4 regions of the Pseudobacillus sp. FSL P4-0506 genome follow, and region 4 is predicted to be linked to each of the others. Evidence: riboswitches for the same ligand, from Rfam matches in the RefSeq annotation. Region 4 holds a riboswitch; each other region holds the start of a gene.
The links. Region 4 has a riboswitch for cobalamin ahead of MKZ02_RS15290 (nitroreductase family protein). Riboswitches for the same ligand answer to the same signal wherever they lie in the genome.

Region 1 (3,748 bases), 380 kb from region 4:
CCATTTCGTCCCACTGTAACCTCTTTGCTCAAAGTAGACGCCGCTCTCCCACTCTGATCCTGCAAATACCGGGTAAGCCCCTTTTTCGGCTGCAAGCTCCGCACTTGCCTCAATAGTTAAGAACGCGAGCTGCTCGTACAGCTCATCGCAATAACTGACTGCTTCGTCCGATTCCCAGCTTAATCCCTTCAAAGCGAGCAGGTGCTGCCAGCCAAACGTGCCGAGCCCAATTCCCCTATATTTCTTGTTCGTCAGCTGTGCCTGTAGCACTGGGATACTGTTCATTTCAATCACGTTATCAAGCATTCTTACCTGAATCGGAATTAAGCGCTCAAGCACTTCATCCATAACAGCGCGGGCCAAAGAAACAGATGACAAATTACATACAACATAATCGCCTGGGTCCTTCGTAATCATGATTTTTCCGTCTTCCGTCTTTTCTTCGATCACAACAGTCGGACTCATATTTTGGCAGATTTCCGTACAGAGATTGCTCGCATAAATCATGCCGGCATGCTTATTCGGATTCGCCCGGTTGACGGTATCCCTGTAAAACATATAAGGGGTGCCTGTTTCAAGCTGGGAAATCATAATAGCTTTCATAATCTCAATAGCCGGCACGGTTTTTTTGCTGAGCGCTGGATGAGCCGCACACTCTTTATACCGGTTTCTAAATGTACCTGCTCCTCTTTTTTCATCAAATGAGTCTTCAAGCGAGTAGCCCATTACCTTCCTTACCTCATGCGGGTCAAATAAATGCCATTCTTCCCTGTTATCAACAGCTTCCATAAACAAATCCGGTATCGTTATACCGGTAAACAAATCATGTGTTCGGCGGCGTTCATCTCCGTTATTCAAACGGGTTTCTAAAAAGGAAAAAATGTCTTTATGCCAGACATCGAGATAAACAGCGATCGCCCCCTGACGCTGTCCGAGCTGATCGACAGAAACGGCCGTATTATTGAGCTGTTTCATCCATGGAATCACGCCGGAGCTGACATTTTTGAATCCTTTAATGTCACTGCCCTGGCTGCGAATTTTCCCTAAGTAAATGCCCAGGCCCCCTCCATTTTTGCTCAAATTGGCAGCGTCCGTATTGGCATCAAAGATCCCTTGCAGGCTGTCGTCCACCGTATCGATAAAGCAGCTTGACAGCTGGCCGTATGATTTCCCGGCATTGGCAAGTGTTGGCGTAGCTGTTGTCATATATAAATTAGAAAGAGCCCAATATGCTTCTTTTACGTATTGGAGACGTACCGATTGAGGTTCGTTCATCATTAACGTCATCGCAATAATGAGCCATCTTTCCTGCGGAAGCTCTGCTGGCTGCTTGTCGAGCGTATGAGCTAAATATCTTTCGCTCAATGTAACAATTCCGATGTATGTAAATAAGTGATCTTTATCAGGATCAATGATGGTGCTTAACTCATTAATCTCCGCTTCCGTATAAGCTGTCGTTAACTGCGGATTGTATATTCCTTCTTTCAGCAGAAGGTGAATAAGGTTCAAGAAGCTGCCATACCTATTGGTGTTTTCCCCACGTGTTATAGCTGCTTGCTTATATAATTGTTGTAAATACAGACGGGCAGCTACAAATGTCCAATCCGGTTCTTCACTTGTGATCCGCTCCACGGCTGAATGTAAAAGCAGCTGCTGAACCTGCTCATTTGTCCATCCCTCTCTCGTATCCAAAGTTACCCTTACTTTTTTCTTGTAGCTTGCCAGTTCAATAGAGGGGAATTCTTTTTGAATTTCACTGAACGCCTCTTCTGCCACACTTTGTACTGTTTGAATCATATTTGTTCCTCCTAAACGATAAGTAGTTTAGAAAGAGATTTTTTTGTCCATAAAAAAACCATCTTTCTAGATGAAAGATGGGATAAGAGCGAAGAAATAAAAGTTTAATGAAAAATGGGACAGACCTGCTCCTAAGCATCATCAAAAGAGCTTGTCTGAACGAAAGACATTTTTATTTTCTCCGCGCTTTCTTCCCAACTCCCGAAGAAGAGTACACGCAGTAAAAAGGCAGGTCTCCTGGCTTGTGCTTCTTCCTTCCACATTCCTTCCCATCTATTAGACAGTGGATTGATCTGCGGTCGTTCACACTTACAGTTGCGGGGACAGCTTCGGTATTTCACCGAATTCCCTATTAAGCTGTGACAGCACCTTTTTACTAAATATTGATTTAATTAAAGCATTACCACTAAATGTTGTGTCCGGATTAGTATAACAATGAAAATTCTCCTGTGCAAGCCTTGATTTATTTTTCTGTCCTTATTTAATTTAAAATGATTAATTCATCCTGACCAGAAGGATCAACGGCTTGCGGAATCACAGCGGTTGTTTTTAAAAAGGTTTTATTTGTATCACTGGTAGGTGGATGTTCAAGGTCAATTTCCAGCGAGAAAGGAATCGTTAGCTTTTCTTTAGGCTGGATTTCACGTTGAATCGGGATAAGAATTTCTTTTACATCTTTGTCATGGTATGCAAAATCACTGTCTTCGCGAACTTCATCCATTTGCAGATGCAAAGAAACAATGAGTGCATCAATTGGTTCCGCAGCCCGGCCGCCATTAATCAATACTGTTCCTTCAATTTTATCCCCTCTGTGGTAAGCCTCTTTTTGAAGAGCTGTATCAATCGCTACTCCGCCAATTCCAATACTGGATAAAATATGTTTCCACATGAAACTTCTCCTTTCTTTTAGTTAGTATTAGTTTAATATTCCCCGAGGCTCGCTCCTTAATCTTAACCAAATAGGATGGTTTTGAATTTGAATTTTACACATAAATAAATAAAAACATACTTTTTAAAAAGTATGTTTTACCTTGTGGACTTTGTCTGCCAACTGAAAAATATGTACAGTTGTGATCGCAAATAGATTAATAATTTAATGGATGTTTCTCTTTTTAAACCGTCCACCGCGCACTTCCGAAATATCTGCAATGGCCAGGAAAGCCGAAGCATCGATCTCCTCCACGATTGTGGTTAATTTAGATTCTTCCAAACGGGTAATGATGCAAAATATAACCTTTTTGTCATCACCTGTATAAGCGCCCTCTCCATGTAAATAAGTGACGCCTCTTCCTAATCGGCTATTAATGGCATCGCCTATCTCTCTTGCTTCATCGCTAATAATCCATGCCGATTTTGATTCTTCCATCCCGGCAACGACAATATCGATCGCTTTAGCAGCTACCACATAAGCTAGGATAGAATACATCGCACGATCCCACGTGTAGACAAACCCTGCAGAGCTAAGTATAAATAAGTTAATGAACATGACAATTTCACCAACAGAAAAAGGGACTTTTTTGCTTATCACAATTGAAAGTACTTCAGTCCCATCTAGCGCCCCGCCATTTCGGATGACCATCCCAACCCCAACACCTAGAAAAATCCCTCCAAAAATTGTGGCCAGAAGGATATCCTCAGTAAACGGCATAATCGGGTGAAAAAATGTGGCGAAGACAGATAGCATAATAATCCCATATACAGTCGATATGGCAAAAGTTTTCCCAAATTGCTTATATCCCAAGTATACAAACGGTAAATTTAAGATAAAAAGAAAGATACCAAGTTTTACTCCTGTAATGTGGGAAAGCATAATGGAAATACCTGTCACCCCACCATCAATTACCTGGTTGGGAACTAAAAAGATCTCTAATCCAACAGCCATGAGCAAGGCGCCAACTGTAATAAAAACAGCCCTCTGAATCACTTTCAAACGCGATAATTTCTTATGTTG
Region 2 (3,748 bases), 630 kb from region 4:
CAGATAACTGCTGAAAGCTACTTTGGCCATACTCGACCATGTCTACATAAGCTAAAGATTCGTGAATAATCTGTCGGTCCTCTTCTGTTTCATGTTGAAAAAATTTTTTATAAGGGTGACGGCCCATTGCTACGATTTCTTCAACGGTAAAATCAAATGGCACAGCAGCCTCTTGACTTACGACAGCCAGTTGTTTTGCTGCTTGCTTTGCCGGCATTTCATGCAGCCCTTTGCCATTAAGCCATACCTTTCCGCTATCTGGTGTTAAAATCCGAGAAGCGTTCTTCAATAAAGTGGATTTCCCACTTCCATTAGGACCAATAACGCCAATGAACTGTTTATCAGCCGCTTGTAGTGAAATATCGTCAATGATAAACTTGCCGTTTGCTGAATAACTAACATTCTCAACGAGTAGTTTCATCGGCCGCCTCCCCCAAACGAATAGGAGCTGTGCCGCAAGAGCCAAATAAAAAATGGCCCTCCACAAAAAGCGGTAACTACACCAATCGGCAGCTCCTCTGGCGCAAGCAGCAAGCGGGCTGCTGTATCTGACCAAATCACAACGAGCATGCCAAGCAGTGCACTAACTGGAATCACACGCTTATGGTCGGAACCGAGCAATAGCCGGGCTAGATGAGGCACCATTAATCCTACAAAGCCAATAGAACCACTCACTGCCACTACTGCACCGGTAATTAAAGAAGCAACAACAATAAGGATCTTTCGAAAAACATCTGTATTTACTCCAAGTGTTCCTGCCGCTTCTTCCCCCATTAACAAAGCATTCAACGATGAAGAGGCAGATAATAAAAAGAGGACACTGCCAGCAATTATTAGCGTCGGAATCGCTAAGTGTTCCCACTTGGCTCCAGCAAGGCTACCCATCATCCAAAACATGACTTCTCGAATCCCCGATTCTTTCGGTGCTAATGTCACAATAAAATTGGTTACAGCGGACAGCGTCATCGAAACAGCTACACCGGCCAGCAATAGGCGTGTCGTGAGAATCTTTCCGCCTTCCTGGGCGATTATGTACACGGCTCCCATTGCTATCATGGCACCGGTAAAAGCGCCAGTAGTTAAGGCATATTGTCCAAAGACAGGCAGAGCGCCAAATAAAATAACGAGCGTTGCTACTACTGAAGCACCTGAAGATACGCCTAAGATATAAGGATCGGCAAGTGAATTTCGTACCAATGCCTGAATGACAACTCCTGCTACTGCAAGACCCGCTCCTGTTACAGTTCCGAGCAATACACGCGGCACCCGAATGTTCCAAATTATGTGTTCCTGAGCCTTATTCCAGTCTGCCTCTATGTAATTGCCCACCCAAGGTGCATGTGAAAGGATGATCTTCCATGCTGTAACAGCTGGCATATTAACCGGCCCTAGAGTAATAGACCATGTAATAGAAAATAAAAGGAAGACAGCAAGTCCCATGAGTAAATACAAATAACCCTGCTTGTTCGCGCGGAAAACAGCTGAGAAAACAAAGGATGATCCTCTTTTCTTTCTTATCCATCCTGCAAACGCTAGCTTCAATGTTCCATCTCCTCTCTTTTTTATCAGCACAGAAAGAAAGCCCTGTTCTTATCGCTAAGAACAAGGCTTGGGTGTGTGAAAACAGCACAAAAAAGCAACAGAGACTGCTTTGTCTTCGGCCACCTTTCCTTTCCGCGAAGGCATCATAGGGGATCAAACCTGGGTAGGTCTCCTGGCTTACGGATCTGCGCGCTTTTTTCGTCTTCCCTGATTTCTCAAGTGACATCAATGAAAAAAAAACTTTCCGATTACAGTGGCGGGACCGCTCGGGATTTGCACCCGATTCCCTGTTACCCTTTGCTGTCTGTTGCAAAGGCACCCGGTTCTCTTATATAAAGTTTTTCATTGCTTACCAGTGTAATATAGTTTCCATGAATAGGCAATGCCTTTTCAATGCCCTCTCGCTTTTCTCATGCGTCCCTCTACTTCATCCCAACAAACAATGTTCCACCAATTATCAATATACTCCGCACGCTTATTTTTATATTTCAAGTAGTAAGCATGTTCCCAAACATCAAGTACAAGTAAAGGAACTACATCCCATTGGCTTAAGTTTTGATGTTTTTCAGCTTGCAATATTTCTAATCGCTGAGCTTGCGGCGACCATACGAGAATGGCCCATCCCCCTCCCTCTACTTTCTCGGCGGCTTTGGAGAAGTGTCTCTTAAACCCATCGAAGCTGCCAAACGACCGGGAAATCTCTCGGTTTAATTCACTTGAAGGCTTTCCCCCTCCGTTTGGGCACATGATTCTCCAAAAGATCGAATGTAAATAATGCCCGGCACCATTGAAAGCAAGCTCTCTCTCCCAATGCTTGACGAGCTCAAAGTCATTATTTTTTCGTGCCTTTTGCAGCTCCAGCTCTGCTTTATTCAAACCTTCTACATAGCTTTGATGATGCCGGTCATGATGAAGCCTCATTGTTTCTTCATCAATATAAGGCTCTAAAGCATTGTACGCATAGGGGAGAGGGGGAAGTTTGTGGCGGCCAATAGGAACCTGTTCAGCTCTTTCTCGCTCTTCCTCCTTCTCTTTTTCGTTTTCTTCAGCAAACAGCCCTTCATGAAGCTGGCGCCACTCCTGATCTAATCCCAAAATCTCACTTTGGATTAAATGAATCTCTTCTTCTTTCATATTCGATAAACGATTATCCATCTTCTCTACCTGGTTTTTCCACTTTTCCACCTGATTAAGGTCAATTAATTCATGCTGCAAAGCACATAAAGCCTCACACCATTTTTTAGCTTCCTTTAAATAACTGCGGTATATCTCCATCTGCCCTCCTCCTTTCAGCTCGTAATTTCAACATATGCATTGTTTTTATATGCGTTCTTCTTTCATACTCTTCCCTCTGCCTAACAAAGCAAATGAAGAGGACCGTTATCAAAAAAGAAAGAGGGGCTATGCAATCCCTTGGCAAAACAAAAAGCTGCCCACCAGTTGGTGTTCACTTAACTGGTGGATAGCTTTCTTATTAGCTTGATATCTTCATTTCATTCTTAAATGGTTGCTTAAATCTAAGCCAGGCGAAAATAACACCGATAATTAAGATCAAACCGAGGTAGCCAACAATTGGATACAAGGTGCCTACTAATTTAACGAATCCGACGAAGCTTGCCAGAAAAGCGGCCAATGTAGAAATAACTACTGCCGGAGTAAAAGACTTACGATGGGCCGGTACGATTCGCGCAGCAAAAGCATATATCATTCCGACAGACGTATTATAAATCATCGCTAACAATACAAATGACATAAAATAACCTGTGATTGGCGAAATATCATTGGCAATGTGAACAATCGGCATAGCGGCCTGCTGACTGGCTCCGAAATCTAAAAGCATTGTCAAATTAATTAATAAGATCAATAAGCCAAGGCCAATGCCTCCAAAAATACCTCCAAGCCCAGCCGTTCTCTCATTCTTTTCAGCTCCTCCCATCAATGTCAAAATAGCTGCTCCAGCCGCAATGTTGTACGATACATATAAGATGGCTCCTATCAGCCAATGAGAGGCTGCCGTATTTTCTGTTTGGCTGATTTGAAAAATATCCGAAACATTCCCTTCATAACGGAAAACAGAGTAAATAAAAACGATAAAAATCATGATAAATAGGAAGGGAGTCATCAAACTAATCGCCGAAATAACTTTTTGAAAATTGAAACATAGAGTGACAGCAGTTAATACCGTCATTATAAGACTTCCATACAA
Region 3 (3,748 bases), 1.3 Mb from region 4:
AGTTCCTGAAACAGCTACAGCTGCTCCTGTTAATACCGAGCCGGCAACTAGCACGATCATTTTTTTTCGACGGACATTCACACCTAAATGCTGGGCTTTCTCTTCGCCGAACGACATCGCATTTAATTCAGCCGAGTGGATAATTAACAGTAAAGTGCCCACCAAAAAAAAGGGCAAAATAAGTTGAATATAATCCCAGCCTCTCATTGATACACTCCCAAGCAGCCATCCGATAATTTGCCGCAATTCCTCACCGGTCAAAGCAATCATTAGTGAAATCAACGCACCTAAAAAAGAGCTAAAAATAATCCCTGTTAGAATGATAGTTTCTACTTTAAGTGACCGTTCAATCGCCTGGGCGAACAAAACAACGATGAAAATGGTTATAATCGAAGTCACAATACTAACAACGGGCAGGGTAAATCCGGAAAGCCAAGGGAGCTGCATATTAAAAAACAGCACCATAACAGCGCCTGCGGAAGCACCCGAAGATACACCGAGTGTATAAGGGTCTGCCAGAGGATTACGCAGCAGCCCTTGAAAAGCAGCACCCGCTACCGCTAGAGAGGCTCCTATAAGACCGGCCAACAATACTCTCGGAAATCTGATCTTCCACACGATGTTATCAAAAGAGGAATCGACTCCCTCAAGCGGCGTTCCAAAAAAATGATGGGATAATAAGAAAGCGATATCCCGAAACGGAACTTGGATCGTTCCGATCGAGATACCTGCAAATACAGCCGTAATAAAAAAAGCCAAAACTAACAAGTAAGCCGAGCTTTTATTTCTTAAAAACATCTGGATAGATCGCTTCGGCAAGTTCTTCTACTCCTTCAACAAGACGCGGGCCTGTTCGGTTGACGAGGTCAGCATTCACATCATGGACATCCTTGTTTTTAACGGCAGTCATGTTTTCCCATCCTTTGCGGCTGAGTACCTCTTCAATCGGTTTTTTTGTGTAGTAGCCATGCGTAGTAATGATTACGTCAGGATTCTTCTTGATAATCGCTTCCTCTGTCATTTGCACCCAGCCCTTCTGATCGGCAGCGGCATTTTTCGCATGAATCAGATCAAGCATTTCCTGCATAAATGTATTTTTTCCTGGTGTGAAAATGTCTGGAGCCGGTGATACTTCAATAAATACACTTTTTTCTTCTTCTTTTTTAATAGTTTTCGCTTTTTCCTCGATTTTTGATAGACCGTCTTTCATTTCTTCTACTACGTCTTCTGCTTTTTCAGTTGTTCCTGTCGCCTTGCCGATCATTTCAATTGAGTCGTATACTTGATCAAAATTTTGGGCATCATTAACGACAAGTACATCGATTCCCGCTTCTTCCAGTTGCTTCAATCCCTCTTTTGAGTTGTGGGCACTGGAACCATGTGCCAATACGAGATCCGTATCAAGCCCAATGATTTTTTCAATGTTATACTCCATGCCGCCAACTTTTTCTTTGGCGTTCACCTCTTTCGGGTAATTGTCGTTGTCTGATACCCCGACAATTTCATCACCTAAATCGAGTTTATAAGCAATTTCGGTATTGCTCGGAATAAGAGAAACAATTCGTTTCGGTTTTTCTTCAATAACGACATCTTTTCCTTCCGCATCCTTTATCGTTACCGGAAAGGCTGCTTGTTGACTCTCTTTTGGCTGATCTGCTTTTTCTTCTTTTCCAGTTTCTGCTTTATCCGTTCCGCAGCCGGCAAGCAGGCCAGCAGCCAGTACGAAGGATAATGTGTACTGAGATAATTTGTTCATGACTTTCTCTCCCTTTGCTTCTTAAAAATATCCACAAAAAAACACCTCTACGCGATGGAGAGATGCAGTGAAAAAGGGCCAAACAGGTACATTGAACCAGGAAGCCGCTTTTACACCACCCTATCCGCGTAGGTTATTGGTGCTCTAAACCAGGCAGGTTTTCTGGCTTGTGAAATAAATAAATTTCACTTACAGTGGCGGGACCGCGCTGGATTTCCACCAGCTTGCCCTTTTAAAAAGCTTTTTGTTCAGCTTTACCTGATTAAATATATGTAGTTTTCCGCTTAGCCTCATTATACACAAAAAAAACTTTACTTTCATAAATTTTTAAAACGGTTCGCAGCTTTTCTAAAAATTCGTTTCTATTCTCTGCAGAAAATAAATTTTCTTATCATATAAGACCTTTATGTTTTAGACAGGACAAAAGTGGAATAGGATAAATAAAAAGAAAGGAGCGGCTAAAATGAATCTTGCAACTTTAATCGGGTTAGTTGTCCTACTGCTTTGCATTGCGCTTATTTTAGTTTACTTTCTTCGCCAGGCATTTGACTCCTCTGATACAAGCCGGATAGACGCTCTTCCTGAAGACGACGCGTACTTAAACGATCGCGACTCAACACATGACCGTAACTTATAGCCAAATAAAATGACAACATGACATACGAGCAAACATCTGTTTAAAAACAAGATCGTTTGCCAGCAGAACTATATAAAAAACATCCATCCCGATGAACGGGAGGATGTTTTTTATTATTTAGTATGAACCTTCACATTCAGCGTTTCCACAATGGCTTGCTTTATAATTTGAAGCATTTTAGTCAGCTCCTCGTAGCTGGAAGCTAGCGGCGGCATAAAAACGATCGTGTCACCAAGCGGTCTCGTCAGCATCCCCAATTCACGCATTCGCAATGTTGCCCGATAAGCCATTCTCTCTTCAAACGGAAAAGGTTCTTTGGTCTTTTTATCTTTCACTAGTTCAATTCCGCACATTAAACCAAGCTGTCGAATCTCACCGACGTGTGGCAGTTCATTTATTTCAGCCATCAACCTCTCAACATATTCTGCTTTTTTAGCAGCTTGCTCAACAAGCCCTTCTTTTTCGAAAATATCAAGATTGGCCAAAGCTGCTGCACAGCCGAGCTGGTTGCCCGTATAAGAATGTCCATGGAAAAAAGTTTTCATTTCGGTATATTCCCCGTAAAATGCCTGGTATACTTCTTCTGTTGTTAATGTAGCTGCAATCGGTAAATATCCACCGGTAATTCCTTTTGCCATTGTCATGATATCTGGCAAAACACCTTCATGTTCCACAGCGAACATTTTTCCCGTGCGCCCAAATCCAGTCGCCACCTCATCCACAATAAAAAGCACATTAAACTTTCGACAAAGCTGTTCAAGCTCCTTTAAGTACCCGACTGGCATGATGTGCATACCACCCGCCCCCTGTACCATCGACTCAACAATTAGTCCGGAGATCTGTTCATGATTCTTTTCAAATAAGTCATGTATTTCTGAGAGTGAATCTTCTTTAGCCGTTTGTTCATTGCCGGAAGGATGCCATTTTGCTGACGGGAAGGGGAGGGCGAATGAATGGAACATTAATGCGCTGTACACGCGGTGATAAATGTCGATTGAGCCCACGCTGATCGCACCGACTGTATCGCCGTGATAACCGTTTGTCAATGTGACAAACTTTGTTTTTTCAGTCCTGCCTTTATTTTGCCAATATTGGTACGCCATCTTTATGGCTATTTCCACTGACTCTGCTCCGCTGTCCGAATAAAATACGCGTGTTAAGTTTTCCGGAGAAATCTGGATAAGTTTCTCAGCCAACTGAATGGATGGCACATTTGCCGCCCCAAGTAAGGTTGAATGGGCAATTCGTCCAAGCTGCTCTTTCACCGCCTCATCAATTTCTGGACGTCGGTGACCGTGTACATTTAGCCATAAGGAAGAATAGCCATCGAAATATTCATTGCCGTGGATGTCTCT
Region 4 (3,748 bases):
AACGATGATGGAGCCTTGCTCTTTAGAAAGGATTTTATGCTCAGTTAAATGTTTTCCAACAGGTACACCTAAAACGGTAAGCCAGTCGCGGATACCATAGTTTGCTTGAACTAACACTCCCACATGATGCTGTTCGCCATTTAGTTCAACTATGCGGGATGATGTACCCGTTCCGCCTTTAAATTCATAACAAATCATGCCAGTTCCTCCACCAACATTGCCTTCAGCGATGGCCCCGGACTTTGCTGAATGGATAGCTGATAGGACATGTTCCTCTTTGATATGCTGGCCATTAATGTCGTTTAACAATCCATCATATGTTTCTGCAATAACTGGCATTGCCCAAAGGTGATGCTCACTGAACTGTTCTTTATACTTCTCAATCATCCATTTGGTTGTGGCATGATGAGCCATGCCGACAGAATGTGTATTCGTAAGACAGATCGGGCTTAAGAAATAGCCGCCGTCATTTACCCAATGCATTCCTGTCATTTCGCCATTTCCATTTAAGCTGTATGTGCCGGCCCAAATAGGCTGCATCTTTTCCTTTGTTCCTCGCGGCAAAATAGCCGTTACGCCCGTACGGATCGGGCCCTCCCCAATTACAACAGGACCTTCTCCTTCTATAATCGTTGTATAGCCGACCTTAACACCTGGAACATCGGTAATCGCATTAAAGTGCCCCGGCACACCAGGAAAATCTAATCCAATATCACGTGCTCGTTTTCTCGCGGACATATGTATTCCTCCTGTCTAGCAGATTATTTGGCATGTATAAAAAGTTTTTGTGCTCCTCTACACCTTTAAGTTAGGGGAGGGAGACTTTAAAACATTCACAAAAAGTATTGCTAATGCACAAAACAAAGGAAAAGAAAAATGACGGCAATTCATTAAACCCTCCTTTCAGACAGTATTAACTAAAATTTTTAGTGCCATATAGTGCGGCCTTCATACATTTAAGATGACAAGGCAATGATCGCCAGCTATCAATCTTTTCTCTTAAATGAGTTAAAGCAAGAATCATTCCACGCAATGAATGATTCAAATTCCCTTTTAAATCAAGGTGTTTCTACTAACTGAAAAATGCCATATAAAAGTAATGTTAGTTTAAACTTACATCTATGGACCTTTAATCATACGAATATGGGGCCTTTCATTCTATCAACCATACTGTCAGTTTAAACATACAGTGTAATGACAAACTTTCATAAAATGCTTTCAATGAACCTACTTGAAGAAGGTTCTTCAGTAACTTATCTCTTGCTCCATATCGAAAGTAAAGTTGTAGCTTCTTCCGTATGTAAATTATGAACGCTTGAGAGCGGAGAGGTTGGCGTCATTTGGACAAGAGTAAACTGAAAAGTATGTCTGGAAAGGGTTAGTGAACATGCCGGCATCGTTTTGTGGTAATATGTAGAAAAGTGAATATTTTTTGAATAGGTGCTGTGCGTATATTAAAGATGGACAGCTTAAAAGGGAAGCTTGGTGAAAATCCAACACGGTTCCCGCCACTGTAAATTCAGAGCAACCTGCATAACGTCACTGCTTTTATAAAAGAAAAAGTGGGAAGGCGCGGGTTGTGTAGAAGATAAGTCAGGAAACCTGCCTATTTAAAGAGCACAGATGGACCTACGGGATATAGGGAGGTGTTTACGGAAAGAAGATAATGGCTGGGTTTTATATAAGGGCATGCACTCTTTTTTTGTAAGCATTTAAACTATACAGGTTTAAATGCTTTTTTATTGCTGCTTTTTTGGGTCACTGTAAGAGAACATTCATATGAATAGCCAGGAATACTTTTAGTTAAAGGAGAGGAATGGAAAATGACTATTTTAACAGATCTACAGCAACGAAGAGCGATCCGTAATTATGATGGGCGCGAAGTAGAGGATGAAAAAATCTTTAAGCTATTAGAAGCAGCTACATGGGCACCCAACGATAGAATGAGAGAGCCGTGGACATTTTATGTCGTAAAAGGGGAAGCCAAGAGCAGGTATAACCAACTAGCAGAAGATTACTTAAAAGAGCGATTTCCTACAAAGCCCAATCTCATTGAAAGCTCTTTAAAGGTCGTTCAGAATACGCCACTACATATTATTGTAACGAGCGATGTTATTCCTGATGATGAAGACGCCACAAAAGACAACGAGTTTGCGGTCTGTTGTGCGATCCATTCGATGTGGCTGGCGGCTCATGAGTTAGGGCTAGGTTTTGTATGGCGGACGCGGGGCGTAGGACTTGTACATGACGAACGACTTTATCGATTTATCGGATCCCCGGAGCATAAAAAGGTAGTGGGTAATTTATTTATTGGCTATCCAGATCCTGAGTCATTAAAGAAAGTAAAAGTGCCCATTCGCACATCATTCGAAGACAAAACAATTTGGATGGGGACAAGTCAATAATAAGGGTTTCAATTGGGTTGCTTTTTTATGATCTTGATGTGGATCGTTAAACCTTTGATTAACGGATAAAGGGACGGATATAAAAGACGCGAAAAAGAAGGCTATTTTTAAATCTGTTTGAACGATGAAAGAGTCTTCTTTTACTTTAAAAAAGCATTTCTATCCTCTTCAATGGTTAGAAATGCTTTTTTATAAAGGGCATTTCAGAAAATGTACAGTTTTTATATGTGGATCAAGCCTTGATAGTAATTTACGTTATCCGGAATAAAAAGCTGAGGAGCTTATAACCCTTTGTTTTTTATATAACCTAAGCAAATACAAAAAGAAGGAGCATTGGATAGATGAATAGTATAAGCACATCTTTAGGACGTAACTACATTGACTTATGGAAAGAAAATATGAAAGAGTGGGACGGAACGCTTTCTAACCGAATGATAAATGATGAAGCGGAAGATGCCTTTTGGAACGCTTTTTTGGAAAAAAAGCAGCAAAATGGCACAGTCGATACAAATGCTTATGCACACATCATCCGAGAAGAGCTGTTGAAGCTGCTCCATGAAAGTGATCATGTACTGGAGATTGGGCCCGGCTGGGGTAATTATACATTCTGTGTGTCTGAACATGTCAAACAGCTTACATGCGTTGATATTTCCCAAAGCATTATCGATTTTTTAAAACATAAAACCGAAAAGATGCAATTAAACAATATAAGCTTTATACATGAAAAATGGGAACAGCTCAACATTAAGCAAACGTGTGATGTAGTGTTTGGAATAAACTGTTATTATCGCATCCGCGATATCGATAAAGCTTTACTTAAAATGAATCAGGCTGCCTCTCGGCTTGTTATAGCGGGTATGACAAGCGGTCCAGAAAAGCCTCACTATATAGATTTACATAGAGAACACGGTTATTCCATAAAGTTTAGACGCAGGGATTATATTGATTTGCAAAATATTCTGTATCAGCTTGGAATTATGGCCAATTGTAGAATTATTGAGATCCCGCGCGTGAGTATATATGAATCGTTTGAAGCTCTTATACGTGATAACGTCAGCAAAATTCTAACAAGAGACTATAATCAACAAGAAGTTGAGCAAGCGCTAAGCCGATACGTAGTAGAGAAAAATGGGCAATATGAATATTCCTATACCATTCATGCGGCGCTGCTTTATTGGAAGCCGGTAAACATTTGATGGGGTGTGTATCCTGGAAAATAAATCCATTTATCATACGGATGTGCCATGCTTCAATCAAGCGGTTATTTTGGTTTCTCGTTGGCCAAAATCTTAATTTGGGTAAATCAGTAATAATCGTTTACGTTTTGATCAGTCAGCGTTTTA

Region 1: linked by a shared signal. The riboswitch ahead of MKZ02_RS13455 (ribonucleoside-diphosphate reductase subunit alpha) and the one ahead of MKZ02_RS15290 (nitroreductase family protein) in region 4 are both predicted to bind cobalamin.
Region 2: linked by a shared signal. The riboswitch ahead of MKZ02_RS18115 (FecCD family ABC transporter permease) and the one ahead of MKZ02_RS15290 (nitroreductase family protein) in region 4 are both predicted to bind cobalamin.
Region 3: linked by a shared signal. The riboswitch ahead of MKZ02_RS21750 (ABC transporter substrate-binding protein) and the one ahead of MKZ02_RS15290 (nitroreductase family protein) in region 4 are both predicted to bind cobalamin.

Annotation. Positions count from the first base shown of each region.
Region 1 is NZ_JBBOOI010000001.1:2,662,187-2,665,934, reverse strand. It holds gene MKZ02_RS13455 (ribonucleoside-diphosphate reductase subunit alpha) at 1-1,797, opposite strand, end outside; cobalamin riboswitch at 2,008-2,185, opposite strand; gene MKZ02_RS13450 (sporulation protein) at 2,279-2,686, opposite strand; gene MKZ02_RS13445 (YitT family protein) at 2,891-3,748, opposite strand, start outside.
Region 2 is NZ_JBBOOI010000001.1:3,667,209-3,670,956, forward strand. It holds gene MKZ02_RS18110 (ABC transporter ATP-binding protein) at 1-421, opposite strand, end outside; gene MKZ02_RS18115 (FecCD family ABC transporter permease) at 418-1,440, opposite strand; cobalamin riboswitch at 1,688-1,880, opposite strand; gene MKZ02_RS18120 (superoxide dismutase) at 1,933-2,817, opposite strand; gene MKZ02_RS18125 (YkvI family membrane protein) at 3,017-3,748, opposite strand, start outside.
Region 3 is NZ_JBBOOI010000001.1:4,321,037-4,324,784, forward strand. It holds gene MKZ02_RS21745 (FecCD family ABC transporter permease) at 1-819, opposite strand, end outside; gene MKZ02_RS21750 (ABC transporter substrate-binding protein) at 782-1,756, opposite strand; cobalamin riboswitch at 1,892-2,033, opposite strand; gene MKZ02_RS21755 (hypothetical protein) at 2,220-2,393, shown strand; gene bioA (adenosylmethionine--8-amino-7-oxononanoate transaminase) at 2,507-3,748, opposite strand, start outside.
Region 4 is NZ_JBBOOI010000001.1:3,040,873-3,044,620, reverse strand. It holds gene MKZ02_RS15295 (DmpA family aminopeptidase) at 1-738, opposite strand, end outside; cobalamin riboswitch at 1,422-1,624, shown strand; gene MKZ02_RS15290 (nitroreductase family protein) at 1,824-2,405, shown strand; gene MKZ02_RS15285 (class I SAM-dependent methyltransferase) at 2,747-3,601, shown strand.